Regions from separate parts of the Oleiphilus sp. HI0061 genome, predicted to be linked through region 1. Evidence: predicted binding sites of a transcription regulator. Region 1 holds the regulator's gene; each other region holds the start of a gene.
What was found. The regulator sigma-54, encoded in region 1, starts transcription at its own class of promoters, with help from an activator protein. The targets are predictions, from matches to a motif close to TGGCACNNNNNTTGCTNT.

Region 1 (4,295 bases):
TTAAAATTCATTACTACCCTAATGCCGAGACCGCATCGGAAAATACTGAAGTGCCACTAATAAAAGGTTCTCCAGAAAACGAAAACAAACTGCCACTCGAACCTGCTCCAAATGCCGAGTCCGGTGCCGAGCAAAAGCAATAGACCTGAGCAACAATGAAAACTTTAAAAGCAGAAAACCTAGCCAAGGCCTATGATAAACGCCAAATAGTTAAAGATGTTTCCCTGACTATCAACAGCGGTGAAGTGATCGGGCTGCTCGGCCCTAACGGTGCTGGTAAAACCACTTGTTTCTATATGATTGTAGGCCTGGTTAAGCATGATAAAGGCAAGATATCAGTTAATGATACCGACCTATCATCCATGGCTATGCATGATAGGGCACGAAACGGTGTCGGCTACCTGCCCCAGGAAGCTTCAATATTTAGAAAGTTAAGTGTTCGAGACAATATCCTGGCGGTACTAGAGATTAGAAAAGATCTTTCTCGCAGCGAAAGGCGACAAAGAATGGAAGCCTTACTCGAAGAGTTTCACATCACTCACATCAAAGATAGTCTTGGCATGGCCTTGTCAGGCGGTGAACGTAGGCGAGTGGAAATAGCCAGAGCTTTAGCAATGGAGCCTGACTTCATTCTACTCGATGAGCCCTTCGCAGGTGTCGACCCAATATCGGTCAACGACATCAAGTCAATCGTCTCTCACCTTAAAAGTAAAAATATCGGCGTACTCATAACCGATCACAACGTTAGAGAAACGCTGGATATTTGTGAAAAAGCCTATATTGTTGGTGATGGCCATATCATTGCTTCAGGAAGTGCTGAAGACATTCTGAATAATGAAAAGGTCAAACAAGTCTACTTGGGCAATCAATTCAAATTATAAGCCAGTGGCTAGTTCATAGCATTCGATTCGAACAGCATATACAAACAATTAAGCATGACTTTCAGCTTAGAAATGAGTAGCATGCAATTTTCACGTCAACAAGACGATAACTTGATCTAAAACAATTATTTGTAGGCTGGTAACGTAAATATACTTTTATTTGTTTCACACTTTGCTATCTTCGCACTACACTTGTGTAAATGAAGTAAATATAAATACGTTTATTCACAGCGACCATTTCCGCAAAATATAATAAGCGACAATACATGATTCAAAATTTAAGTCTTAAGTTGGTGACATCCTCATGAACATGAAGGTTTCTCTCCAATTAAAGCTCGGTCAACAACTGACAATGACACCTCAATTGCAGCAAGCAATCCGCTTGCTACAATTGTCGACTCTTGACCTTCAAAACGAAATACAAGAAGCATTGGAATCTAATCCTATGCTCGAACTCCAGGACGATAACAACGAGCCTGGAAATACAAGTGATAAACAAGAAAATCAGAATGAAAGTCATCAAAATGATGGCAACGAGTACGCCTCTCAGGACAACCAACAAAGCAGTAGTACAGACACCAGTTCGAGCGAAGCACCTGCTAGTAATGAAGCCGACACGCCTAGTGAAGAGTGGTCAGATACTATACCGGAAGATCTGCCTGTTGATACGGCTTGGGATGACATATATACAAACAATGCGCCCAGTGGTCCCGTTCCCGAAGATGACAACAATGCCTTCGAACAAAGAAACGCTGCTACCGAGTCTCTTGCAGATCATCTAGATTGGCAACTTAACCTTACCCCCATGTCTGATCGCGACCGATACATTGCGATGTCATTAATCGACGCAACAGATACAGACGGCTACCTAACGAATACCGTTGAAGAGATACACGAGGGGCTGCACAACTCAGATGACGAAGACCCGGTTGAATTAGATGAAGTTGAAGCCGTCTTAAAACGCGTGCAGCACTTTGATCCACCTGGGGTATTTGCCAAAGACCTGCCCGACTGTTTGCTGCTACAGTTACGCCAGCTACCAAAAGATACGCCCTGGCTACCACAAGCAAAGCTTGTAATCAGCCACTACCTGAACTTATTAGGATCAAGAGACTACGCTCAACTAATGCGACGCAGCCGCCTTAAAGAGCATGAACTGAAAGAGGTTATCTCTCTAATTCAGTCTTTGAACCCTAAACCAGGTGAATCCATTGCTTCTTCCGAGCCTGAGTACATTGTGCCAGATGTCGTCGTAAAGAAAGAAAAAGGACGCTGGAAAGTTGAGCTCAACCCAGAGATTGCGCCAAAAATAAGGGTCAATGCAAATTATGCTTCGTTTATAAAGAGAGCTGACTCCAGTAACGACAACACCTTTATGAAGGATCAACTTCAAGAAGCAAAGTGGTTTATTAAAAGCCTACAAAGTCGTAACGAGACGCTTCTAAAAGTGGCAAGTAAGATAGTAGCTCACCAACAAGGCTTCCTTGACTATGGTGATGAAGCGATGAAGCCGCTGATTTTACATGATATTGCTGAAGCGGTAGAAATGCATGAGTCCACCATATCTCGTGTGACAACACAAAAGTACATGCATACGCCACGAGGCATATTTGAACTCAAATACTTTTTCTCAAGCCACGTCAGCACAACTACTGGCGGAGAGTGCTCGTCAACAGCGATTCGCGCAATTATTAAGAAGTTAATATCAGCAGAAAACCCTAAAAAACCTCTTAGCGATAGCAAGATTGCCGACTTGTTGAAAGAGCAAGGAATTAACGTCGCCCGCCGCACTATCGCAAAATACCGCGAAGCGATGTCGATCCCCCCATCGAACGAAAGAAAAAGATTGGTTTAATACAATATTTGATAACTTGCTGCCTGCAGCAAGTTGATTTGATAAGCGAAAAGTGAGTCAATATTCAACTCTCGCTAAAAATAACGATGATAGGAGAATACTATGCAATTAAATATCACTGGCCATCATGTAGATTTAACTGATGCACTTAAAGAATATGTGAAAACCAAATTGCAAAAGCTAGAGCGCCATATTGGCGGCATTAGCAACGTACAGGTAACCCTTTCTGTATCGAAACAAGCACATATTGCTGAATCAACGCTACATATCGCTGGTGCAGATATCCACGGCCACGCCGAGAACGACGACATGTATGCCGCTATCGACCAGCTAGTTGATAAGCTAGACCGTCAAATTCTTAAGCACAAGGAAAAGAAAGTTGACCGCGCACACGGCGCAGCAGCACGCTAGTTATTAGCGATCTTTAGAGTCGAAAAATGTCTGAAAATAAAATTACTATCGAGGCCATCTTGTCACCGGAGCTAACCCAACGCGGTTTGCCCGGTGGTAGCAAGAAAAAAGTTCTTCAACAGGCTGCACACCTGGTCTCAAAACAATTTCCTCATCTTGATGAAACTGAAATATTTGACAACCTTATTTCTCGTGAACGACTGGGAAGCACGGGAGTTGGGCAAGGAATTGCCATTCCCCACAGCAGACTGGAAAACTGCAAACAAGTTATTGGTTGTCTATTTACACTTGAAAAAAAGATACCTTTTGACTCGATAGATAACGAAGACGTTGATATTCTTTTCGTTTTACTTGTCCCCTCCGAGGCGACGAGCGAGCACCTGGATCTTTTAAGTCAAATTGCAGAGAAGTTCAACAACACTGCTTTTTGCGATAGTTTAAGGGAATCTGCTACAGGCACTGAACTTTATCAGAAAATAATTGCTTAAGACCTACAAACCTTAGAAGCTCAAAATTGCTAGGAACTTCTTATGAAGCTCGTTATTGTCAGTGGCAGATCCGGTTCCGGAAAAAGCACGGCCCTTCACGTCCTTGAAGACATGGGGTATTACTGCATTGATAATTTACCGGTTGGGCTTTTACTAAACCTTGGTAAACAATCACTACAAGGTAAAGATACAAGGTTAAGTAACGTTGCGATCAGTATCGATGCTAGAAATCTGCAGGGTGGAATAGAAGCATTCCCCCAAGTTTACGAGAAGCTAAAGCAGATGGAGATTGATGTCGATATCATTTTTCTTGACGCACAAAGTGAGACGCTCCTAAAGCGCTTTCACGATACTCGACGCAAACACCCACTTAGCAGCACAACACACTCACTCACCGAAGCGATTGAAACCGAAAGAACGCTTCTCGACCAGCTGGCACTAAAAGCTGACCTGACTGTCGACACTACGAAACTAACCCTATACGAGTTAAGAGACCTCATAAAACTTAGAGTGACAGGCAAACGAGAGCAAGAGCTCGCCATACTCTTTCAATCATTTGGTTTCAAAAATGGTGTTCCTAGCGATGCAGATTACGTATTCGACGTTCGCTGTTTGCCAAACCCATACTGGGACCCAAACCTTCGTACTTTTAGTGGATTA
Region 2 (4,205 bases), on a different contig from region 1:
TTTTGGCAGAACCGCTTCTATCGTCGGCTCGGCAATGTGCCCATATGCTTGGCAATAATTCCGAGCATCATCTCATCACTACCACCGGCTATCGATAGTATCCGCGTATCACGATAGGCTCTGGCAGCAGGATTATCCCACATAAAACCCATGCCTCCCCAGTATTGAAGGCAGCTATCACTTACTTCACGCCATAACCTGCCCATTTTTAATTTAGCCATGGATGCCAGGTAGGTCGCGTCTTCACCTTCAATATGTTGCTGACAAGCTCTCCAAGTCAGCGCTCTGAGCGCCTCAACTTCGGTTTGCAACTCTGCCAAGCGAAAGTGCACCACCTGATTGTTTAATATCGGCTGGCCAAAGGTCTCCCTATCTCGGCACCAATCCCGGGTATCACTGATAATTCGCTCCATTCCCTTTAGTGAACTCGCAGCGGCATACATTCGCTCTTCTTGAAACTGCATCATCTGCATAGCGAAACCTTTGTTCTGTTCGCCTATTCGATAGCGCTTAGGTACGCGAACATTATCAAAGAATATCTGCCCCGTATCACTGGCGCGCATACCGAGTTTATCCAAAGGCTTTGAGATCTCGATACCCGGTGAATCCAAAGGCACAATGATCATTGATTTATTTGCATGAACACTGCCTTCAGAAGTGTTGGCAAGTAAACAAATCCAATCACCTTGCGTCGCATTCGTGATCCACATCTTACTGCCATTGATAAGGTAGTCATCACCGTCACTTTTAGCGGTCGTTTTTAAACCTGCAACATCTGAACCTGCCCCAGCTTCACTAACCCCGATACAAGCAACCATATCTCCAGCGATGGCTGGCGCCAAAAAATCACGTTTTAACTCATCACTACCAAAACGAGCCAAAGCAGGCGTGGCCATGTCTGTTTGCACACCAATCGCCATGGGCAAGGAACCCCCATAGGCTCGGCCAATTTCCTCAGCAAACACCAGGTTATAACTATAATCTAAACCTGCACCACCATTCGCTTCGGGTTTATGTATACCCAACAAGCCCAGGTCACCCATTTTCTTGAATAGTGAATGTAAAGGCGCTTTGCCTGCCTGCTCCCACTCATCAACAAAAGGGTCCATTTCCTGATCAACAAAGGCTCGCACTGTTTTGCGTAAGGCTTCATGTTCAGACGTGAATTTCATGCTCATCTCCAATATAAGATCTAACTAACGCAATCTTAAGAATCGAAGACAAAAAGAAACAGCGTGACTCAGGACATATAAATGGCCAAACGGGCCATAAAGGTAAATAATACCCCAATATCTTCTGGAGATTATGATGCTAAAACATGTCACGCTTTATGCCTGCGAGAATGCAATGGGCTTAAGTTTAGGCCTTAGTCATGATGTATTTGCCTTTGCCTCCATGCTACAAAAAAAGCTTTTGGGCGAGGCTATATCTATCTCGCTAGTTACCTTAGATGGCAAAGCTATTTCATCATTCAGCGGCTTAAGCATTACACCTGATCAGGCACTAGGCGATATCAAACATACAGACCTGGTCATTCTTCATGGAATCTGGGGTAACATGGAAGCGTTGCTAATCGATCAGCGCCCCTTATACCCAAAGCTTAGGGAGTGGCACGAGCAAGGTATCCCGATTATGGCTGCGACAACCGGTTCCTACTTTCTGGCAGAGGCGGGGCTCTTGGATGAGCGAATCTGTACCACGCATTGGCATAAGCAAGAAGAGTTCGCACAGAAGTACCCCAAAATCGATCTTCGCCCCGATCGTTTTATTACCGCTACCGGGGAACTGTATTGCTCTGCAGGAATGAATGCAGCCATGGAGATCATGATCTATCTGCTTTCACGCTTATCCTGCACTGAGGTTGGCGAAGCCGTAGAAAGTACTTTTTTGGTCGATTTCAGACGAGCCTACTCCGGCGAATTTGCCTCCATTGGTAAACAAACCTACCATCAAGACGACGCTATTCTGTCTATCCAGCAGTGGCTTGAAATCCACTTCATTGAGCCCCTTTCTATCGAGCAACTTGCCACAAAAGCAAATATGAGTGTACGCACCTTTAAACGTCGCTTTAAAGAAGCAACGGGCGAATCACCTCTTAGCTATATTCAACACTTAAAAATTGAGCAGGGAAAAGAGCACCTCAAACATAGTGATCAAAGTGTCGCAGAAATATCATGGAAGGTTGGTTATCAAGACCCTGGCCACTTCAATCGTTTATTTCAGCGAAAATATGGCCTAAGCCCCGCCGCTTGGCGTAAGAAGCTACGATAAATTTTGCTCACTACAATCAGCTAGACAAGTCCCTTGATTCAGCAGTGCCTTAGGACAGGGCTCTCTCTTCGAAACAAGCCTTTCAGTGCACACTAATAAGGCCCTCACTGATAGATCACACGCATAGGTTTTAGCTAATCTATTGAATAATAATAACAATTTCCAATGGCATAGCGCTTGCAGAAGCCCTTTATGAAATTTATTCCTCAGCTCAAACCTGACGCTGACCAACACAGTAAATAAAGGTGATTGTGATGAAGAAAGAAGAAGTGATCGAAGCAATTGTATTAGCTAAAAAATCTAAAGAACTTACCTGGGAAGGTATGGCAGAAGAAGTCGGCATGGGCTCAGTATGGCTCACCTCAGCTTGTCTGGGCATGAATAGTATGCCCGAGGACGTTGCAGATAAGGTTTGTGCCTTACTTGATTTACCGGACGAAGCAAAGCCTGCATTGATGGAATACCCGACTAAAACCTGGGATCAATCCATTCCTCAAGACCCTTTAATTTATCGGCTATATGAAATTGTCGGTGTCTACGGCGATACGCTAAAAGAAGTAATACAAGAAAAGTTTGGCGACGGCATCATGAGCGCAATTGACTTCAGTATGGATGTTGAAAAAGAAGAGAACCCGAAAGGTGATCGCGTCGTCTTAACCATGAATGGTAAGTTCTTACCCTACAAAGCCTGGTAGCTTAATCGAGTACGAGGCCAGAGCTTCGTACTCACTTTTATTTATTGTTTTTACTTAATAATTTCTCGAACCCTATTTAAACAATTTTTAGTTCTCTATGAATGACAGTAGGCTGGACCGTCTTAGCCTAAGAGGACCTTTAACCCGATCAATATCAAAATCGTCCCACCTAACACTTCAGCTCGACTTTCGAGCCAAGTGCCTGTTTTCTCGCCAAGGTAGACTCCGGCAAAGCTAAATAGTGCAGTGGTTATAGCTATGAAAGTACAGGCTAGAAATCCGTTAACGTTCAGCAACGTTAACGAAAAGCCCGCCGCCATTGCGTCGATACTGGTGGCAATACCTAGAATGAACATAGCACGATGAGTTATATGAGAAGGGACATTCTCTTCACCAGTTATAAGCGCTTCATAGATCATCTTAATACCAATAATCAAAAGCAATATAAACGATACCCAGGGAGCATAGGTTTCAGCAAAAACGAGAACACCTTTACCTCCTATAAAACCAATAAGGGGCATAAGGCCCTGAAAAAGGCCGAAGTAAATAGCGCACATTGTGGCAAGCTTTAGTGTGCCGACCGTTTTTTTTGAACCTAAACCAATAGACACAGCAAACGCATCCATACTTAACGCGATTGCCAGAAGTAACAATGCCAACAAAACGAACCCTTAGTTCAACTATATTTGGGTTGAGAAGTATACAAAACCTAGATGTTAGTGTGTTAAATGGATTTCTCAACGGGATTTATATTTCTTGTTTCTATGGTCGAAACTTTACCGGGCTGTGCATTCCCGCTTGGTAATGGCCTGGAATATTACAAGCAGCTTCTACTTCAGCCGCTTCTTCAAATGTCCATATGAGTATTTCTGTTTTGCCTGGTGCTACGGTAATTGCGTTGCCACCTGGACCGTGATGCATGTTGGGGTTCTTCATCATCATCTGGCCGTGCTCCATATGTTCGTCTTTGGTACCAATCGAAAATTCATGAGGCACAGCGCCTTTGTTGGTAATGATAAACTTGATCGTCTCGCCATTTTTTATATTGAACGGCTCGTGAACAAAGCGCATCGCGTCGTTCGCTTCAACGTTAATCACGCGATCCACTTCACTTTCTTGCCCTGGTTTACCCGCCAATGACTCTCCATGATGACCACCGTGAGCGCCACCATGGTGCCCCCCCCCATGATGACCTCCACCTTTTTGCCCGTCTTGCATGCCGTCTTTCATGTCGACACT
Region 3 (4,847 bases), on a different contig from region 1:
ACATTTTATGGGGGGTGCTCGCTGGTCTGTTTGCTTTCCAAATGCACTCAATCTATCAAGTGAACAAAGAACATCTACATACTTCTTTGCCAGAAAATGACCAGTATAAGTTTAAGCAAGTGGCTATTCTAGATTGGGCTTACTTCGTTACCTTTGGTTCAGAGTTGGCAGTTGTTTCAATGTTACCTGCATTCTTTATGGAAACCTTCGATCTAACGCCTGTTATGGCTGGCTTATTGGGGGGTGCATTCGCATTGATGAACTTGGCGGCGCGCCCAACTGGTGGTTATTTGTCAGATAAGTTTGGTCGTAAGAAAACCTTAACTATTCTGATTGCTGGTTTGACGGTCGGTTACTTGATTCTATCGCTAGTTGATAGCACCTGGATGATTCCATTAGCGGTTGCGGCGGTATTGCTTTGTTCTTTCTTCGTTCAGTCTGGTGAAGGTGCAGTGTTTGCAATGGTGCCACTGGTTAAGCGTCGTATGACTGGCCAAATTGCAGGTATGGTTGGCGCCTATGGCAACGTGGGTGGCGTGACCTTCCTGACGGTCTATTCTTTTGTTGATGCATCGACCTTCTTTATGGTGATTGCAGGTGCTGCGGTGGCTTGCTTGGCTCTGGTTCAGTTCTTGGATGAGCCTAAAGGTCATATGCATGAAGTATTACCTGATGGCACTGTTCAAATGATCGAGGTTAGCTAGGTTTAGCTAGGACTTGATTGCGAGCCTGTACTTTTGACAGGCTCGCTCCTTTTTATACCCTCTATTTTTTACCATTTAATATTTATCAGACCTATGCCAGAAGGGAATGAGTATTTCATACTTAGTTGTGTCTGAATTTATGAATAAGGTGGTGTCGTATGACTAGAGCTGTTATCTCAAATACAGGGCTCTCTCAAAAAGAACGCGCACTGTTAATTGACCCTCTGGATTCAAGAGCTGCGTTGTTACGCAGAGCTCTTCGCGAAAACGCTTATCCGATAATCGAGACTGTCACAGATGCTTGTCTTATGCTGGAGAAAGCAGAGGAGCATCAGCCTGATATTCTTGTGGTGGGCATGGACTTGCCCGACGAAGACACTTTACAGCAACTGGTCGAACTTCGAGAGCGCATGCCGCTTCCCGTCATTGTTTTCTCAGAAAAGGATGCGCCGCCGCTGGTTCAGAAGGTGGTGAAGGCCGGTGTCAGTGCTTTTATTGTGGATGATATACAGCCACAGCGCTTGCCTTCAATTATTAATATCGCAGTAGCTCGTTTTCATGAGCAGCAAGGTTTAATAAAGGAATTAAACACGACAAAAACCAAATTGGCCGAAAGAAAGACCTTAGAGAAGGCTAAAGGTTTGTTGATGAAACAGAAGGGCCTGAGTGAAGATGAGGCATATACCTCTCTTAGAAAGTTGGCGATGGATAAGGGGCAGCCGATTGTGAAAGTGGCTGAAAGCATTATTGATGTGTTTTCCTTATTGGGTGATGTCGAGTAGCCCTAAAGCAAGTCGTTAGTAAGTGCTTGGTGCACTGAAATGGGTCGTATTTCTGCGTGATATTGTCAAGTAGTTGATATATAAGGTATAAAAAGTTGGCACGGCTTGTGCTTTAACTGGTATATCTACGAACGCAAGGCGTTCATGAAACAAAACATAATGTCTTTCTATCAACGGCGATCAGAAAGACATCAAACAAGATCGCAATGGCGCGGTCAGGTTTGAACGAGCAAAGGTGCTCATCAGTTAGTGGTCTCATTAGAGGCGACTAATCGGTGGGCGCCTTTTTTTTGGATTTTTTGAAAGTTTATTATTGATTCATTGATATAAAGGAAGCGTTTTATGAAGTGGTTTAAATCGTTAAAAACGGCAACGATGACAACAGTAATCAGCGCAAGTGTCGCAGTTGGTATGACTAGCGGCGCGGCGCATGCAGAGAAATTAGGCTATCCGGAAAAAGAGGAGTTAACTTTCGGTTTTATCAAACTAACAGACATGGCGCCAATAGCTGTCGCCTATGAAAACGGTTACTTTGAGGATGAAGGCCTGTACGTCAAAATTGAAGCTCAAGCTAACTGGAAGGTCTTGCTTGATGGCGTAATTGACGGTCGCTTGGATGGTGCACATATGCTAGCGGGACAGCCTATTGCAGCGACGATGGGTTATGGAACTAAAGCTCATATCATTACGCCTTTCTCAATGGATTTGAATGGTAATGCGATCACCGTTTCAAATGATATTTGGGAACAGATGAAGCCAAATATTCCAAAGATGGCTGATGGAAAACCTGTTCACCCAATTAAAGCTGATGCGCTGAAGCCAGTTGTCGAGAAGTACAAGGAAGATGGAAAGCCTTTTAACATGGGGATGGTATTCCCGGTTTCGACTCATAACTATGAGCTAAGATACTGGTTAGCAGCGGGCGGTATTCACCCTGGCTACTACGCGCCTCATAAGGGTGACACGACAGGTAAGATCGATGCAGATGCCTTGCTATCAGTAACACCTCCACCACAAATGCCGTCTACCTTGGAAGCCGGCACGATCTATGGCTACTGTGTAGGTGAGCCTTGGAACCAGCAGGCCGTATTCAAAGGTATCGGTGTGCCAGTAGTGACTGATTACGAGATCTGGAAAGACAACCCAGAGAAAGTATTTGGTATTACTAAAGAATTTGCTGAGAAATACCCGAATACGACAGTTCGTTTAACGCGAGCGATGATTCGTGCAGCGATGTGGTTAGATGCTAACAACAATGCTAACCGTCCAGCAGCGGTTAAGATCTTGTCACAACCTAACTATGTTGGTGCTGACTATGACGTTATTGCAAACAGTATGACGGGTACTTTTGAGTACGAGAAAGGCGATAAGCGTTCAGTACCAGACTTCAACGTATTCTTCCGTTATAACGCGACTTACCCATACTACTCAGATGCTATCTGGTATCTAACGCAAATGCGTCGTTGGGGTCAGATCTCTGAAGATAAGAGCGACGAGTGGTACAAAGATTTGGCGAAGAAAGTATATCGTCCTGATATCTATGCACGTGCGGCGCAGTCTTTGATCAAAGAAGGTAAAGCGAAAGCGGCTGACTTCCCAGACTTCTCTACTGAAGATGGCTACCGTGACCCACAAACGCACTTTATCGATAACATTGTTTATGACGGTACACAACCAAACAAGTATATCGAGAAGTTCTCAATTGGTCTGAAATCAGGCGACAAGATCTAAAGAGTATTACATATGTCGGACGACAAATGCTGGCCTGAACCAGGGTTTGTTGTCTGACTGCTGATAACGAAGTTTGTCTAAGAAAGATTTATCTTGATCGGCTCTCAATGTTTGTTAGAACGAGAGTCGTCAGTTAACTGAAGTAGCTTTAAGCAGGAGCAGAAGATTATGTCAACGGCGACATCTCTTAAGGACGATATAGAACAACCAATTGTTTGGTTGGATAAGGTATTAGAGTTTGGTGCGATGGCAGCGAAGACTCTGGCAATACCCATGGCAGGTATTGCGGTATTTCTCATTATTTGGGCGGCAGCCGCACAGAGTGTTAAAACTTCTTTGGGGCAGTTTCCGGGTCCCGCGATGGTAATGGAGCAGTTCGTCTCTTTATATGATGAGCACGTTTCCGAGCGGACTAAAGAGCAAGCCTTCTACGAAAGGCAAGAGAAAAGAAATGCGGCACGAGTGGCTGAAGATCCATCTTATGTGCCTAAAATCAGAGCGTATACCGGGAAAGAAACTTTCCTCGATCAGATCTTTACCAGCTTAAAGACGGTCGCTTCTGGCTTCTTATTGGCTGCAGCGATAGCGATTCCCCTAGGCATTGCCATTGGCCTGAATAAAACACTGAACTCGGCTGTTAACCCGATTATTCAGGTGTTCAAACCTGTTTCTCCTTTGGCTTGGTTACCCTTGGTGACAATCTTGGTGAGTGCACTCTACGTCTCGTCAGATCCACTGGTAGCCAAGTCCTTTATTGTTTCGATGATCACCGTAACACTTTGCTGCTTATGGCCAATGGTGATCAATACGTCAGTGGGTGTTGCATCCATTGATGATAACTTGGTCAACGTAAGTAAGGTGTTGCGATTACCTGCTCTGAAACATGTTCAGAAAATTGTTTTACCTGCATCAGTACCGATGATCTTTACCGGAATGCGCTTGTCCTTAAGTATCGCATGGATGGTGTTGATCGCCGCAGAAATGTTGGCCCAAAACCCAGGCCTTGGAAAGTTCGTTTGGGATGAATTCCAGAATGGTAGTTCAGATTCACTAAGTAGAATTATGGCAGCAGTCGTTGTAATTGGTTTTATCGGATTCTTGTTAGATCGCGCAATGTTACAAATACAAAAGCGAGTGTCTTGGGATAATAAAGGCCTTTAAGCCTTAACCTGCCCGAACAGCTACAAGTAACGAAATACGATTGAATTTATTGAGGATAGAATTATGAGCGCATTATTAGATATTAGTCATATAGATATGGTCTTTCCGACACCAAAGGGGCCGTTCACAGCGCTGCAGGACGTGAGTTTACAAATTAAAAAGGGCGAGTTTGTATCGCTTATCGGACACTCGGGTTGTGGTAAGTCAACCGTTTTGAACGTTGTCGCTGGCCTACATCAGGCAACCAATGGCGGTGTAGTTCTTAGCGGCAAAGAAGTGACAGAACCAGGACCTGAGCGGGCCGTTGTCTTCCAAAATCATTCTCTATTGCCGTGGTTGACGGCGTATGAAAATGTTGAGCTGGCCGTTAAGCAAGTATTCGGAAAAACTAAGTCAAAAGCAGAAACTAAAGAGTGGGTAGAACATAATCTTCACTTGGTTCATATGGATCACGCTATGTATAAGCGTC
Region 4 (19,721 bases), on a different contig from region 1:
GGGTGGTACATTAGCGCACAATAGCTTTTTAAAGCGCCCCTTCCTACGCGGCCGCGCAACTGATGTAGCTGGGCGAGCCCTAAGCGCTCAGGGTTTTCAATAACGATAAGGTTCGCATTGGGAACGTCCACACCGACTTCAATAACAGTCGTAGCAACCAATACATCAATACGCCCTTCTTTGAACTGATCCATGATTAGGCTTTTATCCTGAGCCTTCATTCGCCCATGAACCAAGGCGACAACCAAACCTCCTAGCTGAGCTTGTAACCAGGCCAGGCTTTCCTCTGCAGCCTGACACTGCAGGGCTTCAGATTCTTCTATAAGAGTGCAAACCCAATAGGCCTGACAGCCGGCTTCACAAGATTTTCTAACCCGTTCAACCATTTCGGAGCGTCGACTATCTGGAATGGCAAAGGTTTCTATTTTTTGTCTGCCTGGGGGGAGTTCATCGATTACCGAGGTGTCGAGGTCGGCGTAGGCGCTCATTGCCAATGTCCGGGGTATGGGCGTGGCGGTCATAATGAGCTGATGTGGCACCAAACCGGAGTCTTGCCCTTTGTTTTTTAAGGATAAACGCTGGTGAACACCAAAGCGGTGTTGCTCGTCGATAATCGCCAGGGCCAAGCGTGAAAACTTCACTTCATCTTGAAACAAAGCATGTGTGCCGATGACGACTTGAGCATTACCCGATGCGATTTTTCCCAAGGCGGCTGCTCGGGTCTTGCCCTTTGACTTACCACTTAGCCATGCGATTTCTATCGAGTTGCCATCAGGAAGCTTAAGCTCGGCAAACCACTGACTGAAGTTCAATAGATGTTGCTCGGCAAGAATTTCAGTGGGAGCCATTAAAGCGACTTGAGCACCCGACTCTACAACCTTTAAGGCTGCCAAGGCCGCAACGATGGTCTTACCTGAGCCGACATCGCCTTGTACCAATCGTAGCATGGGGAAGGCTTGGCCTAGGTCATGGTCGACGTCGCTGCACACTTTTTTTTGTGCACCGGTTAGTTCAAAGGGGAGCTGCTCAAGCAGTTGAGTGCCTAGCTGGCTATTATTCTGGCAAGGCAAGGCTTGGTGACTTTGTACGCCTTTGCGGAGTTTTAACAGACTTAAGTGATGCCCGAGTAATTCTTCAACAATAAGGCGTTGCTGACATAAATGCCGCCCTTCTAGCAAAGCGAGTTGGTCGGCTTCGGTTGGTGGAGCATGTAAGTAACTTAGTGCATGTTTAAGTTCCGGTAGCTGGTAGGCTTTTCGAATGCTAGGCGGCAGTAGATCGCGGACATCGCAGCGATCCAGCCAGCCAAGCGCTTGACGACAGATTGCACGGAGTCTTGCTTGTTGAATTCCTTCGGTTAAGGGATAAACCGGAGTTAAAGTTTCGGGTGCGGTATTCTTCTCGTCCCCTGTGATGATATTGTACTCAGGGTGATAGAATTCTATTCCCAGCTTTCCAAGCCTGGCCTCACCATAGCAACGCAGGTAGGTACCTTTTTGAAGTTGCCGGGCTTGAGCTGCGCTGAAGTGATAAAAACGCAGTGTAACGGTGCCGCTGGCGTCTTTTACTTTGACTTCTAGACTACGCCTTCTTCCATGAACGACTCTACTACCGAGCACTTCCACTTCAAACAAGCCTTGCATGCCGGGGCGAAGCGAGGCTGCAGAGTGAATACGAGTTCGGTCTTCGTAACGAAAAGGCAGGTGGAAGAGTAGGTCCTGCATGTTGTGAATATCGAGCTTGGAAAGTGTTTCAGCCAGTTTGGCGCCCACACCTTTTAACTGCGTAAGCTCTATTTCCTCCAGCGCTGCCATGCCGATTTAACCCTTTTGTGTGAGTGCAGGTACTTCGATGCATCTACGAATGTCTTTTAGAGTACTTCGTTTTATACTAGCGACAAATCATATAGAAAAGGCTTGGCGCTATGCAAGGTAAGAAGGTTTTGATAGTCGGTTGCGGTAAAATCGGTGGGCGCGTAGCGAAGAGGCTTTCAAGTGACTTTCAAGTTTTTGGTTTACGCCGAAGACCTCAAATGTCTCAGGATGACATTCATTATCTTGCTGCAGATGTTCGAGAGGCATCGAGTTTAGAAGAGGTGTTTTCACAAGTCCTGACTGATGGTGTTGATTACCTGATTTATTGCCTGACGCCTTCCCAGCGCACCGAACAGGCTTATCGTGATACCTATGTCACGGGTTTAGAAAACACGCTTACGATGCTTCCTAATCCGAAGCGCTTAAAGCGATTGATCTTTGTTTCCAGTAGCAGTGTCTATCACCAGAATGATGATAGTTGGATAGATGAGCAAAGCCCTTGTGAACCAAAACAGTTTTCAGGAAAGCTTATCTTTGAAGCGGAAGGTCTACTTCGACACAGCGGCATACCCAGCACGATTATTCGTTTTAGCGGGATCTATGGTGGTTCTCGTCGCCAGTTAATTAATCAGGTAAAGCAGTCTGCGGAAAGTGGCGCGGCTATTTTAAGTAAAGCCTTACGTCGAAGTAACCGTATTCATGAAGATGATTGCGTGGGTTTTATTGAGCACTTAATTCGCTTGAATGCTCAAGGCTCAGCGTTGGAGCCGCTATATCTTGCTAGTGATAGTGAACCAGTAGATCTTAATGAAGTGATTATCTGGCTAGCAGAGCACTTGGGGCTGACCATCAATACCCAACCTTCCGAGCAGGCAAAACGGCGAAGCGGAAATAAGCAGTGTTCCAATAGGCGAATGTTGGATAGTGCTTATCAACTTCACTATCCGACTTTCCGAGAAGGTTATCAGGCGATGTTAAGACAAACCTAAATAGATGAATTCATCACCATTATGCCATCCATTTCAACCTGAGCATCTTTAGGTAGTGATGCGACGCCAATGGCGGCTCTTGCGGGATAAGGCGCTTCAAAATACTTGGCCATGATTTCATTCACGGTGGCGAAGTGTCCTAGGTCTGTCAGGAAAATATTGAGTTTAACTATGTCTTGAAGTGTACCGCCTGCGGCATTGCATACAGCGGTAAGGTTATCAAATACTCGCGTGATTTGCGTGCTGATATCGCCTTCTACCAGGCTCATCGTACTTGGGTCCAGCGGGATCTGGCCAGATAAAAAAACGGTCTCGCCGACTTTTACTGCCTGGGAATAGGTTCCGATTGCTTCCGGTGCATCTGCTGTTTGAATAATGGACTTGTTACTCATATTTCCTCCTGGAAGCTAATCACTTTATTTTGATATGACTCTGGTAAGCCTTAGAACGGCTTTGATTGAGCGAATTCGGCGCATAACTCGAGCCAGGTGTCGTCGACCCTGAACATGTAGCACAACACTAACAACACTTAGTTTGGCGTTTTGTTCCGTCACGCCGATTCGTTCGATATTACCTTCGGCGTGCGTTATCGCTGCGGCTAGCTCGGCAATAATGCCGCGTTGGCGTTCAAGCTCTACCTTCAATTCAACGGTAAACTCATCGGTAATATCTTTCACCCAGGATAAGTGCATTTGAACCTGATTGTTGCTTAGGTTCATAATTTTTGAGCAGCCCTCGGAATGAATGGTGATGCCAGAGCCTGTGTCAGGTAAGCCTACGATCGGGTCGCCCGGGATCGGGTGGCAGCAATGTGCGAAAGACAGGTTCATTCCTTCTGAGCCCTTGATCATCATGGACACTGTAGAGGTATCTTGAGCTTCGTTTTCAGCCTCATCTTGTATTGCATCAGACATCAATTGACGAGCAATGATGAACGGCATGCGCTGACCTAAACCGATATTGCGCAGGAGTACATCCATGCTCTCGGCTTGGTTATGTTCGAGAACTTTTTGAATCTGTGCTTCAGGAATATCTTTCCAGGAAACATTAATGCCAGAGAGTGACTTATCGAGCAAGCTCTTACCAAGCGCTAGGCTTTCGGCTTCGCGTTGGTCTTTCAAGTAGTGCCTTATGCTGCTCTTGGCTTTACCGGTTGTGACAATATTCAGCCAAGCCCTACTTGGTTTAGCGCTAGGGGCGGTGACGACTTCAACCGTTTGCCCGCTTTGTAGAGGTACGCTCAAGGGGGCAAGTTGCTTGTTTATGCGACAGGCGACACAAGCATGACCAATATCGGTATGGATGGCATAAGCGAAGTCGATTGGGGTTGCCCCCGCAGGTAATTCGAGAATCGCTCCCTTGGGTGTGAATACGTAGATCTCGTCAGGGAAGAGGTCGATCTTAACGTGCTCAATAAACTCCATAGAGTCAACGGCGCGTTCACGAAGTTCTTTCAGGCCGCTTAGCCAGCGATCAATACGCGCCTGATTGGCCAAGGCGAGATCTGACTCATCTTTATATTGCCAGTGTGCAGCAATACCGTAGTCAGCCAAATCTTCCATATCCTTAGTACGAATCTGAATCTCGATATTAACGTGCATACCGAAAAGTGTCGTATGGAGAGACTGGTAGCCATTTGCTTTAGGTACGGCGATATAGTCTTTAAAACGAAAGGGCAGCGGCTTGTATAAACTGTGGGCGGCTCCGAGCACGCGATAACAATCGTCTTCAGAGTCAGTAATAATTCGAAAGGCATAAACATCCATAATTTCATGGAAGGATTTATGCTGGTATTTCATTTTTTTATAAATGCTGTTCAGGTGCTTCTCGCGACCGAGTATCTCAGCATTAATACCGCGTTCTTTGAGCTTATCTTCAAGGCAATGTTGAATATCGGCAAGAATTTCATTGTGATTGCCACGTAACTTCTGCACTGCCTGGCCAATATATTTGGCTCGCATCGGGTACATGGCGGCAAAGCCTAAGTCTTCTAGCTCTACCCGAATGCTGTTGATGCCCAGTCGGTTGGCAATTGGCGCGTAGATATCCAGGGTCTCGGTGGCAATGCGTCGACGCTTTTCGGCATGCAAAGGCCCCAGCGTACGCATATTGTGCAGGCGGTCTGCCAGTTTGACTAAAATGACACGAATATCTTTGGCCATCGCCAAGGTCATTTTCTGGAAGTTGTGGGCCTGCGCTTCGGCTTTGGACTTAAACTCTATCTGCGTCAGTTTACTTACGCCATCGACCAGGTCAGCGACAGTATCATTAAACTGCTCGGCTAACTCTTCTTTGGTAACCTCGGTGTCTTCAATGACATCGTGAAGCAGTGCGGCCATTAGTGTTTCGTGATCCATGTGCAAACCAGCAAGGATCTTGGCAACGGCTACCGGATGGATGATGTATGGGTCGCCACTTCGACGGTACTGACCTTCGTGTGCATCTTTAGCACACTCGAAAGCCTGCAAGATCATAGAGACCTTGTTGTCATCCAGATAAGTTCTGACTGCCGCTTCGAGTGATTCTATCAATGCCTGTTCTGCCTGTTCTTTAATAATATGTTTCTAGAAACACGAGTGCCTTAAAATACGAGGGGGATAAGCTCTAAAGCAAAAAAAAGCCGAACGTTTCCATTCAGCTTTATGCGCTCTCACCTATCTTAAGTGAGAACAGATGATTTTCAAGAGTAATTCTCAAGAAAACCACATAATTTATTCATTTTTCAGCAGATTAAGAAGAAATCTCTTCGCGCTTGATCACATCATCATTGATCAAACCTTCTGCAATTTCACGCAAGGCAACAACAGTAGGTTTGTCATTTTCCCACTCTACGAAAGGCTCTTTGCCGCCATTTGCTAGTTGTCTGGCTCTCTTGGTTGAAACCATTACCAATTCAAAACGGTTATCAACGTGATCTAAACAATCTTCAACGGTCACTCTAGCCATTAAATTTTCACCTCTGGAAAAGACGCACTACTCAATAAATAAGGCAGAACTACAGTCCCACCCAAAAACGACCGAACATACTACGAAAAACGCTCTAAGAAGACAATAGCTCGGTCAATATTTCTTCATGCTGCGCGCTTTGACTGGCGGTGTCTAGCCGATTTGATTTAAAAATCGACAATAGATCGCTTAATGCATCGCCAAATTGATCGTTAATAACCAGATAGTCGTACTCATGATAATGGCTACTTTCACTGGTTGCATCGGCCATGCGGCGCTCAATGACTTCTTCACTATCTTGGCCGCGCCCTTGTAAGCGTTCGCGCAAGGCGGCTTTAGATGGAGGTAGGATAAAGATGCTCACGGTATCTGGCATCAGTTCTCTTACTTGCTGCGCACCCTGCCAATCGATTTCAAGAATAACGTCTTGCCCAAGCGCCATACGCTGCTCAAGCCAGGTCTTGGAGGTACCGTAGTAGTTATCGAAAACTTTTGCATGCTCTAGAAAGCCAGATTCAGATATGAGCTGCTCAAACTCGGGGATGCTGACAAAGTGATAATTAACGCCATCGACTTCCCCGGGACGAGCCTGGCGAGTGGTATGAGAAACTGAAACTTCGATACCTGAGTCGGCTTCGAGTAAGGCTGCTACCAGGCTTGTTTTCCCTGCTCCGGAAGGGGCTGAAACGACATATAAACGCCCTTGCCTTGCAACTTCTTTAGACTTTTCACCTGTGCTACCCACTCTTTCTCCTCCAGATTCTAAGCAATGTCTAGGCTGTTATTCATCAGCTAAAACAACTATATTTAATGCGATGTGGAGCATTATGCTAAATTTCAGCTAAAAAGAGTATCTCTTAGTCTCAGTAGATCTTGATAAAGCGCTACAGACGAATTTTATTGAACGGCTAATACTGTTGGTATAAACACCCTGTGAAACAATATTGTCATTATCACCCGATTTCTCCGGCAATCTGGCATTGCCTGTCATGCGAGCGTCATTACGATAAGCTTTGCATGCCCGATGGTGATGAAAGGCAGCAGAAGGCTAAGTGCCCACATTGTAAAAAGCCCATGTCTTTTCTTGAGAAGCGTCACGAGATGCCTCCATTTTGGTCAATGCAACAGCGTTTTTTCGGTCTGCCATTTAAAACAGACGCTTTGTTGCTTTCCTTGTTGTTAGGCCTTAGTGCACTAGCGATGCACTTAAATGCGATATTCGCCCTGCTACTTGCTAGTATCTTGTCTCTAGTGCTTGTGAACTTCTCTGTGCAGGTAGCGCGGAGCTATAGTAAGGCGACTCGCTTATCATCGACGACAGGTTCAAGCTCATTTAATGGGGGGGTGCCAGGAATTGCCTCGGCTTTAGATTTTAAACAGGCTAAGACGAGCCTGATTATTACCGGACTATTAATCGTTTGCTTTGCGCCCCCCATACTTTTACTGAATTATGTTAGTGGCTGGCTTGCCCTAACCTACGCGTTACTTGTTTTATCGATTCTGCCCAGTGTATTGCTTATGCTGCTGTATAGCGATAAACGGCAAGGCGGCCATGGATCTGCTCCACCTAGTTGGATGAGCATTATTAAAAAGATGCACTTATCTTATGTCAGCTTGATTGCATTTTTTGCGATGAGCTGTTTGAGCGTATTGGTGATCGCAGATTTGCTTCACCCTGTATTACCCTCCTTTGCTTTTGCTCCGGTTTGTGTGCTGCTGACGGCATATTTTGTTATAGCCCTGTTTGCGGTTTTGGGTTACGTCTTAAAGCGTTATGAATTCTTTTCATCGGTGAGCAGTGTCAAAGCGCTTGAGAGCGAACAAGACAATACGCCAACTGACAGCTCACAACGAATCAATGCTGACTTAGATATCGCGATCAAAGATGGTGACTTTTCCAAAGCCTTGTCTCTTTTGGAAAACAGTATGAAAGGCAAGGGAAAGCGGTCTGACTTGAGAGTCCATCAGCTGTATACGCTATTGCTAGAGCGCCGAGACCTGGTTCGCCTGGAACAGCATAGTCACTTGTTTTTTGAACTCTTACTGGGTCGGGGGCAGAAGTTGGCAGCTTATGAGTTGTTTGAAATGCTGCGCAATGAGCAAGAGAAGTTCCTGGTGCACGATATTCAACTGAGCCTCGATCTGGCTGAAGCGTTTTATCAAATGAAAGAGTATAAACTGGTGCTTTGGTTAGCACGTGAAGCGCACCAACGATTTGACTCGTGCCCGGAATTGGCGAAGTTATATTTACTAGCCGCTAAGACTATTCTTTCGAAGTCCAAGACACCGGAAAAAGCACGTGCATTCTTGCACTATATTGACGAGAACTTTCCGGATACCGAGTTTAAGGAAGCCGCAAGGCGCTTGCTAGAACACCTTGACTCACATTAACTGAGCCGATCATTGATGGCATTGAGTATTTGCCACTTCTTCCCACACCACTGTGGGGCAAGCAGAATGTCTTGCGAGGCTGTTCCGGTTAGCCGGTGAACGATTACGTTTTTAGGAAGGCGCTCAAGCATTTTGACCACGGTATCGATATACGCTTGCTCAGCGACAGGTTCATACAAACCTTTCTTCCATTCTCGTGCTAGCTGCGTTCCTTTTACAATATGAAGCGGATGGAACTTGATTCCATCTGTTCCCAGTGCCAAGACTTTATCTAAGGACTTCAGGCTATCAAGGGCTGCTTCGCCAGGAAGCCCCACTATTAAATGCGTACATACTTTTATCCCCATATCGCGAGCACGCCGACAAGTATCTTCATATTCCATCCAGCCATGACCACGGTTGACCCGCAGGAGTGACTCATCATTAGCGCTTTGTAGTCCTAATTCCAACCATATTTCATAGCCTTGCTCCTGATAAGCCAAGAGCAGTTCGAGCACCTCATCGGGAACACAGTCAGGGCGAGTCCCTATCGACAAGCCAATGACGTCGTCGACCGCTAAAGCACGATCATACAAGCGCTTTAGGTTTTCGGCCTCATCATAGGTGTTGGTATAGGCCTGAAAGTAGCCAAGAAATTTCTTGGCTCCGGTACGCTTGGCGATCACCGCTTTGCCGCGTGCTATTTGTGACTCAATTGAGTCTGGCGCTTTGGCGTTGGGGCTGAAGGATGCGTTATTACAAAAGGTGCAGCCACCAATACCTTTGCTACCGTCTCGATTAGGGCAAGTAAAGGAGGCGTTGAGAGAGAGCTTATGGACATGCTCACCATGGCGCTGTTGCATATACTGGCCAAATGAAAGATAAGGCCTTCCAGCCACAACACTCACAACTTAAACCATTTGACTTGATTGCATATCCATACCCGGCTTGCCAAACCAATAACCGTTGCAATCCTGATCGCTAAGCGCAATTTCACTCGACTGGCCATCAAGCGCATCACGGAAGCGACGAATGATGTCACTCATACCCTCAGCACGAGGGCTTAAGCGCAAGACATCAACATTGAGTTTTTTCATTTCAGGCACCTTTGCAAGCAGGTTATAAACCGACGAAGACTGGGTTTGGATGCCGTTAATATTAAATAGGGCCTGTTGCTCCTGACTCTTTACTTCTAGCCCTTCCGGATAGTGAATGCAGCTAAAGCGACAATCATCCTTGGGTAAGTCCAGGTAACGTGCGGTAAAACACCGCGCGGAGTAAGCGAGAGGAAGATGGCCATAGCTGAAGACTTCGGTTTCAATCTTCTCACGGATACCAAGATCACTTGCCTCGTCGTGAATGGTTTGTAAGCAATGGCCCGAGAGCTCAACCGGCATAACCCAACGTCGAGCACCGTTTCTGACCATAATTGATAAAGTGCGTGCATTGTAGATATTGGTGCTAGGACCACAGACAAAGGGTACTCCTTTGCGCGATAATAATTGCACCGCAGAGATATCGTTCGCTTCAACTTGAACCGGGGCGTTTTCACAAATATTCTTTAAGGTGCTTAATTCAGAATCTGCCATTAATAACGCCAGACTGGAAATTACGACTTCTTTACCTGATTCCGATAGTTCCTTGGCTAGCTCTAGCCATTCAGCAGTTTTTAATTCTCGGCGCTTAGAACACACCGTCTCGCCTAAATAAATAACATCGACAGGGCTGTCGAGCATCTCTTGGTAGAAGTCATACACGCGCTGTTTTGGCCAAAAAAACAGGTTTGGGCCTAGTGATAATTTCATCATATTACTCCCTAAATCTGCGGGGTTTATTGCCAGGCGCGCGTATAAGCGCCCAAAGTGGTTTGCGAGCCTTCAGAGACTTTATCGAGTGGCTTGCTCCATTGGGGTTTCACTTTAAAGTTATCCGGGTCGCGCTGATAGCTGTCTAAAGCTTTGCGCCAAACCGAGACAACCTGTTCAACATAAGCCGGGCTGCGTTGTCGACCCTCAATTTTTACAGCCTTGATGCCGATCTCTGTTAAGTCAGGAATTAAGCCAATTGTGTTCAAGCTTGTTGGTTCTTCGAGTGCATTGTAGAGACGGCCTTCCACTTCAAATCGGCCTTTACACAAGGTTGGGTAACCTGCTTTTTCATCTTCCTGATAACGGTCAATTAGCACATTGTTCAAACGTGACTCCAGGCCGTCTTCTGTTTCTTCCCAGCGAACAAAGCTTGCAGGCGAACAGGCACCGCAAGTATTGGGTGATTGGTCGGTTAGGTATGAAGATAAATAGCAGCGCCCTTCAGCCATAATGCATAAAGAACCAAAGGCAAAGACTTCTAATTCGATAGGCGACTTCTTAGCAACTTGCGCCACCTGCTTGAGTGATAAGACGCGTGGCAGCACAGCGCGGCGAACATTGAAATTGCGCTTGTAGAAACTTAGTGACTCAGCATTTGTGCCAGAGCCCTGAACCGACAAGTGCAGGTTTAGATTGGGGTGCTTTTGGGTGGCGTAATCCAGCACCCCCATATCAGCACAAATTAGCGCATCGGCCTGAATATCGGCGGCTACATCAACGGCTCGTTGCCATTTACTCCAACCTTCGGGCTGGGCATAGGTATTCACCGCGATATATAACTTAACGCCTTTGGATCGCGCATAAGCTAAGGCTTGTGAGACCTTTTCTTCTTTGAAGTTTAAGCCTGAGAAGTGACGTGCATTAGTTTCGTCTTTAAATCCTACATAGACGGCACTGGCACCACTATCTACCGCTTTTTTAAAGGCTGGTAAACTGCCAGCCGGACAGACCAAATCCATAAAGAAATACTCGAAATAATACGTCTGACCATTGTGAAGAATCCCCCGGCTAGTCACTATCCCTATTGGTGGGTATTTTATGTACCAACTTGCCGGGATATAGTTTCCTTTAATATCTGTTCGCTAATCACGTCTTAAGGAGGAAGCTACAATGCTATTGTCGAGCCCGAGAACTCTGCTTCCAAAATTACCTTTGACTTTGGTCAAACCTGTTCGCCATATGCCTTTTGGCCTGCAAAGTTTAGTGCTAAAAAGAGTGCTGAAAGCGGCCTTTAAGTCAGCCTTGGATCAAGGTGACATGGATTTTCTTAAACAGCGTTGGCTAAAAATCGAGATTAGCGATGCGGATATCAATTGGTTCTTTAGTTGTGGTCCTCGAAACGAGATATTAATGCAGAAGGATGCGCAGACGGACGTTTGTATTCGCGGTAGTTTGCGTAGCTTTATTTTGCTCGCGGCCCAAAAAGAAGACCCGGATACGCTGTTCTTCCAGCGTGACTTGGTGATTGAGGGTGACACTGATCTGGGTCTTGAGATCAAAAACCTGATGGATAGCCTGGATCTCGATGACTTGCCACCAGAGCTGCTATTTGCCGTAAGAAGTGCTGCAGAGTATGTGACAGTATTTAGCTAAATACTCTTACTCCAATAGCGCCCGTCCGCTTAGGAGGTAATCCATTGTTTTGGGTATATAAGCTTCCACCAAGCTTCCACCAAGCTTTCCTAACGACTAGAATCCCCCTATCTATCGTTAAAGGCCAGATTTGATGAATCGTAAAAAGAAGCTGAACTCCATCCTCAAGAAAAAACTTAAGAAGGCAAATGCCAAACTGGCGCCTAAGAAGAATGATAAACCTCGCTATATATCCAAAGCAGAACGGGCTGTAATGGAAGAAGAAAACACCTTAACTGAGATCAAAAACGACTAATAGATTGTCGGCTTATAGCCTTTTCTTGGGTGGCCGTGTACCTTCCAAAAAATTAATCTTTTTCATCTTATAAAAAAGTGACAAAAGTCTCACTTCGATCCATATTGTTAGCAGCTAGCATTTTGTACTTAGCCTAAGAGATGTACCGCAGCGATGAATACACCCGCACCACGAGCTTATATTCGCCACCCGTCCAAGGTTGGTATACAGGTTACGCCTTTGAGTACGCGCGAGCAGCTCAATCTGGAGATTAATAATATCAGCCAGGGTGGTCTGTCTTTTGATTCCAATGTTTCATTTTTCAAAGATACTGTGGTGAAGCTGAAAATACCTTCGGTTAAGCCGGTATTTAAGGTCAATGCAATTATTCGTTGGTGCCGAGAGCAAAGTGACAAGCAAGGCAGCCCATACGAGCTGGGCGTAGAGTTTCTCGACAATGATGACGCCTTTAAAGTTCGTATGATCGAACAGGTATGTCATATTGCCGAGTATCGAAAAGACTTGCAGGAACAGTTGGGTAAGCGAGTGACCTGGAATCAGGCCTCTCAGGAATGGATTAGCAAGAATGGGGGCAGCTTTCCGCGCTAGTCCGCGGTGAGTCACATTCAGGCAGGGCGAGTATTGTGAAGCAAACCTGTCATCGAATATGATCAAAAACGTATAACAGAAAGCAAAAAGCCGCAATACACAATGAACAATGTATTACGGCTTACTCAACTAACTAGCGTACTTTTTGGAACCTTCTGACCAGCTCAGGTGCCTTCGACTTCGACTTCCATCTCTACGTCTTTGAATAATAGTCCGAATGTATCCCAGACCTCTTCGACGGATTTCTCAATTTCATGCACTGCATGCTCTGAGGACGCGACAAGCTGTTCCTCTTTTTCTTTCAGTCCTGAACGATAATCTAGCAGTTTTTGATATTTATTTTGTGCGATTGATCGTAGCTCGTCAGGCAAGTCCTTTACCCTGTGCTCCATGCGGTCGATTTTGTAATCCCATTCTTCTAATTTCTTTGCAAATTTCTCAATTTGCTCATGATGTGAAGACATTTTCACTACTCCTACTATGCTACAAGTCAACGCCAGAATAGCGCGCTACAAAAAAAAGCTCATTGATGTAGGTCAACGGCCGATTTATATTCATATAAGCTTAGAATTCCAATATGAAGGTGACATGACAGCATGGCCGTATTTTTTGTACACGATGTAGGGAAAGGGCTCGTTACACCACTAGACCGAAAGTTTAGGGTTCGTGATATTCCTCCAGCGGATGAACTGACTGAAATACAGAAAGTTCATTCTAAAGCTGAAACCGACCCCGAAGACTTTAAAGATCATCGCCAAAAGTCAAAGCAGAAACCCGCGGAGCCGAGTGCAAGCCAGCAGAAAGCGATTTCTGCCTACCAAGAAGTTAAGCCCGCCCGGAGCCCTTTAGGGAGAGTGAAGAATATTATGAGCTCGCCGGTACTGAGTATCAGCAAAGATAAGACGCTCGAAGATGCCTGGCGTATTATGCAGAAGTATGAAATACATCACCTGGTCATTCTTGATGAGGAACAGAAATATTGCGGAATGCTATCTGATAAAAAGATCGTCCCTTTTCTAATGAGCCCACAGGGTGGTAAGCTCGAGGAAACGCAGAAAAGCTCGCTAAACGCCTTCTGTCACGAATCGTTGTTATCAACCCACCCAGAAACTCAGGTAGAAGACTTAGCACCAGCTTTGTTGGAGTATGGCTTGGACGCGATAGCGGTATTCGAGAATCAACAGATTGTCGGGATCGTTACCCACCCCGATATATTGAAGACGATACTACTGAAGGAGTCGCTAGAAGCAGATGCTTAATCTGGTCGAGCTTGTTGGGGGCTAAAAAGTAAAATGATTAGACCTAAGAGGCCAACTGCCGTGATCGATAAGCCGGCTTCTAATACGACACCTGCAAAACGGTGGTCTAAGCGGTAGAGACCACTCGAAAAACCATAACTCAAATCCAGTAACCCCAGGAACAGTGCCGCACCGGCGCAGGCTGCTGCGAGTACTCGGCCCTTTTGCATCCATTGGTTGCACCACAAAGGCAGGGCAGAAACTAGCATACCAAAGGCCAGAATTAAATCAGGCAGCACAAAGCTTCTTTCCCACAAGTAATAGCCTTCAAAATGTGGCATCAGTGCTCTTAGCTCTTCGATAGAAAAGAGCGAGCCGTTAAAGAACTGCCACCAGAAATGTATGATTCCCAGTGCTGCACCGATATAAATCATCGCCAAAAGGCGCTGAAACTTAAGTTTCTTAATCATCTTTTTTCAAGGGGGTCAGACTCGATTGAAAGCTATGTAGCCAATAGACCAATACATGCTACCTCTGGACGATGCTAAAGGCTATAGTGCTAAAATTAGCTACTTTAAATTCGGAGATGACACTTATGCGCCTATTAGTCTTGCTTAGCATGATCACCTTGCTTTCGGCCTGCAGTACACCGCTTAAACCAATCAATAATGGCCATGGCACGACAGAAGGAATAATGGGAGAAACGATTCAGGAAGTTTCAGCTTATGGTTTGATTACCCAAGTTGCTGCAGAGGAGGGCTTAGTGAATATCAAACATGGGCCGATTCCCGAACTCAATTGGGCCCCTATGTTGATGACTTTCAGAGTTAGTGAGTCTTTGTCACTTGAGCCATTCAAGGCGGGTGATAAGGTTAGCTTTATACTGGAGCTGGATGAAAAGGGTTTGCATCGGCTGAAATATGTGGAAATCAGAAAGTAAGTGAGATCTCGCTTCAGCGTCAACTATCGCACCAAAACTAAACAAAGCCATGTTTTGCTCTCTATAAGTGAGCCTAACTTATTCACTTATAGGTATATAGATTTCAGTGATTACGAATATAAGTAATTGTTATTTAATGTGAAGTCTAAAAACGGCCCGAGCTATGCTCTCTCAGATTATGTAAATTTTTAAACCTAATCTAAGAGAGATTAATTATGGCCTATATCGAACCGAGTGAATTCGCCACCAAAATGGTTGATTCAGGTGAACAGAAAATTTTCATGTCCACCAAAGATACGTTAGTACGTGCATTCATGGCGGGTGCAATTCTAGGGCTCGCCGCATTCTTTGCTATTACTGTTATTGTGAAAACAGGCAGTTTATTAGTTGGCTCACTTTTATTCCCTGTCGGCTTTATCATGCTCTATTTGATGAAGTTCGATTTGTTAACCGGTGTGTTCACGCTAGTGCCGCTATCAATACTTGATAAACGTAATGGCTGTACCGTGCCGCAAATGTTGAGAAACTGGGGCTTGGTTTTCCTTGGTAACTTTGGTGGCGCACTGACCACAGCTTTCTTTGCTTCGTTTATTCTAACTTATGGTTACAACACTGACGGCGGTGCCTTGGCAGCTAAAGTGAGCACCATTGGTGAGTCAAGAACACTGGGTTATCAAGCGCATGGTGCTGATGGCTGGTTCACGATATTTATTCGTGGCATGCTGTGTAACTGGATGGTATCGATGGGTGTTGTCGGTGCAATGATTTCAACCTCTGCAACGAGTAAGATCATTGCAATGTGGATGCCGGTAATGCTCTTCTTCTTTATGGGCTTTGAACACTCTATTGTAAACATGTTCCTATTCCCATTCTCTATGATCATGGGCGGTGACTTTGGTTTATACGAGTACTTCGTATGGAACGAAATCCCAACAGCTTTGGGTAACCTTGCTGGCGGCTTCTTACTAGTAGGTCTGCCACTATACTGGACGCATGTTAGGACTAATCCAGAGCGTAAGGTCGCTTAATACTAAAATAATATAATAGGAGCCCCGCCAGAAATGGCGGGGTTTTTTATGTCTAAGCAACTTAAAGTATCTGTTAGTCAGTATTCAACTGCAGGAAAGAAAGACCTGAATCAGGACTTCCATGCAGCCTATGCCCCGGAAGAGCCTTTGCTCGCGTCCAAAGGGCTGGTGGTCGCTTTGGCTGACGGTATTAGTAGCAGCAATGTAAGCCAGATTGCGAGTGAAACCGCGGTTAAAGGTTTTATACAGGACTACTACAGCACATCAGACTCCTGGTCTGTGAAGACCTCTGCTCAACGGGTTCTTAAAGCAACTAACTCCTGGCTGTTCGCGCAGACCCAAAATAGCCCGCATCGCTTTAATAAAGACAAAGGCTATATCTGTACCTTTAGTTCGCTTGTTATTAAGTCGAACACTGCTTATTGCTTTCACTCTGGTGATTCACGTATCTACAGGCTTGCTGACAATAACCTTGAGCAACTAACCAAGGATCATCGACATGTCGTTGATGCAGAAACGAGTTACCTGACCCGCGCATTGGGCGTTCATGACACTTTGGAAATGGACTATCGAGCGCTTCCTCTAAGTGAGGGAGATATCTTTATTCTTGCTACTGACGGGGTGTATGAGTTTCTTACTGAAAAGCATTTGGCGAATACGATTACGAGAGCTTTTGAGGAGACAGGGAAAGTACCAGATAGTTTGGCAAAAGAGTTGGTTAATGAAGCCCTGGCAGCGGGCAGCGATGACAATTTAACTTTGCAGATCGTGAGCATCGATAGTTTACCGGCGCGAGAGTTAAGTGAGTTACAACAGCAGCTTACTCAGCTGCCTCCTGCCCCCAGATTAGAGGCTCGTAAAGAGTTTGATGGATACATGATTCTACGTGATATCTATATCAGTAGTCGTAGCCATGTATTTCTAGCAGAAGACCAACAAACAAAAAAGAAGGTGGTGATAAAAACACCTTCCACAGAAATGAGAAATAACCCGGATTACTTGGAAAGCTTCTTGATGGAAGAGTGGATTGCAAAAAGGGTGAGCAATGCTCATGTTTTGAAAGCAATTGAACCTGATAGAAAGCGTAATTTTATTTATTTAGTGTACGAATATATTGAAGGGCAGACGCTTGCACAATGGATGCTGGATAACCCTAAACCGGACATCAAAACAGTGCGAGAGATCGTTACTCAAATTGCTAAGGGGCTTCAGGCCTTTCATCGACAAGAGATGGTGCATCAGGACTTAAGGCCAAATAATGTCATGATTGATAGCCAGGGAACGGTAAAAATTATAGATTTTGGCGCAACAAAAGTAGCCGGAATTACTGAGGTGATCAGTAAAAACGAAGGCATTATGGGGACAGCTCAATTCACTGCACCGGAATACTTTTTGGGGGAAAGCGGAACAAGCAAGTCTGATCTGTTCTCTCTAGGCGTCATGACCTACAAGATGTTAAGTGGCGAACTACCTTACGGCAATGATATTTCAAAGATTAAAGATCGGCGTTCACTAGGGCGGCTAGGCTACCAATCCATCGATAAGGGGCGGGATGTTCCTGGCTGGTTTGACTACGCAATTAATAAGGCGGTTCATATTGACCCCTTAAAGCGCTATGGTGAAGTATCCGAGTTTATTTATGAGCTGAATCATCCAAGTAAAGTCTACGTAAATAAAGCCAAGCCACCGTTGTTGGAACGTAATCCCGTACTTTTTTGGCAGCTAAGCTCGTTGATTTTACTAATTATTGTGCTTTATCAAGCCAGCATGACGTAAACAATGTAGGCGGTTGGATTTGGGGCAACCGCCCGTATAAGTTTTCAAAGGCTTGGGTTACTTGTTGGCTATTCGGGCGTACTGCACTCCGCGCGGCTAGGGTCTTCAGCACAACGGATTTTCCATAGTAGCCGCAGCGCCTTAGGGTTAAAGGTACTATCTTCTTTTAGGGCCAAACGAATATCTCGGCTAAAGGTATCAAATTCAGACTTGGATGCATCACTTGTTTTGATCCAGTACTTGGCAGGAATTTCGTCTTCTGCATCTTTTACCATCTTATGGATTTGAGTGAGACGAGAGACCATGTATTTACGCATTTTGTTGCCAAAATCTGGAGCGAAGTTTTCCTTCTTGATAACCGTTTGGAGCATGCCGTAAAACAAACGGTAATCAATGATGCCACCTTGCTCTCCTAAACCGTGGTATAGCTCGAATGTGTTGTAAGCCAATGCCGGCATTAACAGAATATCGATATTGCCATTGTTAAACTGGCCAGAGAAGGTTGCCAGAGAGGTGGAAACGGGAGAAGCACCGGCCAGGGAGGCGAGTTTGAAGGCTTGCGGGTCACCATTCAAAACCGATATTTTTTTACCGCTGAAGTCAGGCACTGTGTTAATAGATTTATCATTGACGAATACATACATGGAGCCAACGGGAAATGAGGCGACAATTTCATATTTGCCGTTACTCATCAAGGTGCCTGCCTTTGGACTGGCTAAGGTTGCCAGTATTTTATTCAGCCCCTGATCCGACATGATTCCACCAATCGCATCAAGAGAGCCTCCAAAGGGTACATAGTCGCGGGACAGAATTGCACTCAAGTGTGCGGCATCACAAATGCCTGCTTTGAAGTCATTGGAAGCAACCTTCTCGTCAGTGTAAGCCTTGAATTCGAGGTCGATACCCCAGGCTATAGCTTTAGGTTTGAGGTCAGCATAGAAAGTCATCACAGGACCATTGGTACCCACCGGATCCCAAGTGCAGATGGACTTCTTCTCTAGCGAGAAAGCTGAGGTGCTAAATAAATATATTACGAATGAAAAGAATGTATAGAGTGCGTATTTCATATCAGAGCCCTTTGTTATTTTTAAAGTAAGGTACTGCTCAATCCTTATGAATTACTCTCTATATCGTACTTAAGATAGGTCGGGACTGGTTTGATATTGGTCAATTAAACATCAATGAAGGCAGGTCATATTTTAAACTAATTAATATGTTACTGGCATGAGCTATGGCCGCATAAGCGAGCATGAACCTTCTCATGGATTTATTATTCTGAGTTGATGGTAATGGATCGTTGGCGAGGTCACTAAGAACAGGTATTCATGGAAGACTTAAATTCGAGGTTATCAAGCTTTTCTTGACGTTGGCTAAGTGCCAATTGCAGGCCTCTTAGTCCATTGTCAAAATGGCCTAGTTATCCTGATTAAACGAGGTTTAAGATTTATGGCCTTGAGAACAAAGCAGTAGTTACCGAGTTTAGATTATATTTATGCTGCGTTGAATAAGTCTCGTTGTATCCAAAGCCAATAAACCAGACTGAACTTTCTCTATTCATTAGTGTCCTAAAGTATGTGTAAAACGCAGTTTAAGTCTTTTTAAGCATCTTCGTGATATTTAGTAAAGGCGCTTGCAGCTCCATGATTTTTGTGCCAGAGTTTCACAGATGGGTATTCTGAAACAGATAAAACAAAAGTATTCAAAACAAATAAGCGTCTTGCTGGCCGTTTTGATGATGCTATCTCCGATTATATCTTCGGCGAGTACTCTGTTGATGAGCGAAAGTATAATGCCTCATCATTCAATCTCGGTATCAACTGAAAGTGATGTTGAACAAATGAAGTCTGCTTCAGACCGAGATTCTTGTCACGAGACATCCGCTCAAGCCGTAAAAAACTCCACGAAGATGACTACATCTTCAGTCACAAATGACTGTTGTGATGAGTCTTGTTTGTGTGCACAAGCTGGTTGTCAGTCATCTTCAGCGGCTTTTCATAATTCCGCGTTATCAGTCAGCACGGATAGGGCTGCCTTTAATTTTACAGCGCCATTTTATCTAAACCCACAGACATTACCTTCTTTCCCTCCTCCCATTTCATAAGACCTTAGGGAAGTTCCGCCTTAAATTCGGAGCTCCCGTCGCTTTTTAGTTTTACTTATCGCTAGTTAATTTTATAGCCCTTGGGCTCGCTAAATAGCTTTGGACCTTGTCTTATGTTTCGCTTTAAAACAAAACGTGTCTTGTCACGTTTAATGTATATTTATTCTGGTTTGCT

Region 2: a site for sigma-54 is predicted at 2,438-2,455, ahead of cynS (cyanase). Genes of this name have one in related genera too.
Region 3: a site for sigma-54 is predicted at 1,583-1,600, ahead of A3735_RS12330 (CmpA/NrtA family ABC transporter substrate-binding protein). Genes of this name have one in related genera too.
Region 4: a site for sigma-54 is predicted at 14,794-14,811, ahead of A3735_RS04515 (formate/nitrite transporter family protein). Genes of this name have one in related genera too.

What each region holds. Positions count from the first base shown of each region.
Region 1 covers NZ_LWFE01000987.1:154-4,448, reverse strand. Annotated here, with positions in the region: partial or broken gene A3735_RS30895 (hypothetical protein) at 1-143, shown strand, start outside; gene lptB (LPS export ABC transporter ATP-binding protein) at 156-881, shown strand; gene A3735_RS11455 (RNA polymerase factor sigma-54) at 1,192-2,736, shown strand; gene hpf (ribosome hibernation-promoting factor, HPF/YfiA family) at 2,839-3,147, shown strand; gene ptsN (PTS IIA-like nitrogen regulatory protein PtsN) at 3,174-3,635, shown strand; partial or broken gene rapZ (RNase adapter RapZ) at 3,678-4,295, shown strand, end outside.
Region 2 covers NZ_LWFE01000999.1:180-4,384, forward strand. Annotated here, with positions in the region: gene A3735_RS11685 (acyl-CoA dehydrogenase family protein) at 18-1,172, opposite strand; gene A3735_RS11690 (GlxA family transcriptional regulator) at 1,306-2,271, shown strand; gene cynS (cyanase) at 2,526-2,966, shown strand; gene A3735_RS11700 (manganese efflux pump MntP family protein) at 3,089-3,625, opposite strand; partial or broken gene A3735_RS11705 (plastocyanin/azurin family copper-binding protein) at 3,729-4,205, opposite strand, start outside.
Region 3 covers NZ_LWFE01001011.1:44-4,890, reverse strand. Annotated here, with positions in the region: partial or broken gene A3735_RS12340 (MFS transporter) at 1-704, shown strand, start outside; gene A3735_RS12335 (ANTAR domain-containing response regulator) at 863-1,486, shown strand; gene A3735_RS12330 (CmpA/NrtA family ABC transporter substrate-binding protein) at 1,829-3,217, shown strand; gene A3735_RS12325 (ABC transporter permease) at 3,464-4,378, shown strand; partial or broken gene A3735_RS12320 (ABC transporter ATP-binding protein) at 4,442-4,847, shown strand, end outside.
Region 4 covers NZ_LWFE01000335.1:35,384-55,104, forward strand. Annotated here, with positions in the region: gene recG (ATP-dependent DNA helicase RecG) at 1-1,814, opposite strand, end outside; gene A3735_RS04440 (NAD(P)H-binding protein) at 1,925-2,803, shown strand; gene A3735_RS04445 (RidA family protein) at 2,800-3,195, opposite strand; gene A3735_RS04450 (bifunctional (p)ppGpp synthetase/guanosine-3',5'-bis(diphosphate) 3'-pyrophosphohydrolase) at 3,220-5,334, opposite strand; gene rpoZ (DNA-directed RNA polymerase subunit omega) at 5,534-5,749, opposite strand; gene gmk (guanylate kinase) at 5,844-6,494, opposite strand; gene A3735_RS04465 (hypothetical protein) at 6,683-8,140, shown strand; gene A3735_RS04470 (TIGR01212 family radical SAM protein) at 8,137-9,027, opposite strand; gene A3735_RS04475 (U32 family peptidase) at 9,031-9,927, opposite strand; gene A3735_RS04480 (peptidase U32 family protein) at 9,951-10,946, opposite strand; gene A3735_RS04485 (SCP2 domain-containing protein) at 11,098-11,580, shown strand; gene A3735_RS28700 (DUF2986 domain-containing protein) at 11,714-11,875, shown strand; gene A3735_RS04490 (PilZ domain-containing protein) at 12,029-12,463, shown strand; gene A3735_RS04495 (hypothetical protein) at 12,628-12,927, opposite strand; gene A3735_RS04500 (HPP family protein) at 13,060-13,722, shown strand; gene A3735_RS04505 (hypothetical protein) at 13,719-14,171, opposite strand; gene A3735_RS04510 (copper-binding protein) at 14,297-14,641, shown strand; gene A3735_RS04515 (formate/nitrite transporter family protein) at 14,857-15,669, shown strand; gene A3735_RS04520 (bifunctional protein-serine/threonine kinase/phosphatase) at 15,718-17,445, shown strand; gene A3735_RS04525 (putative solute-binding protein) at 17,514-18,512, opposite strand; gene A3735_RS04535 (TolC family protein) at 19,660-19,721, shown strand, end outside.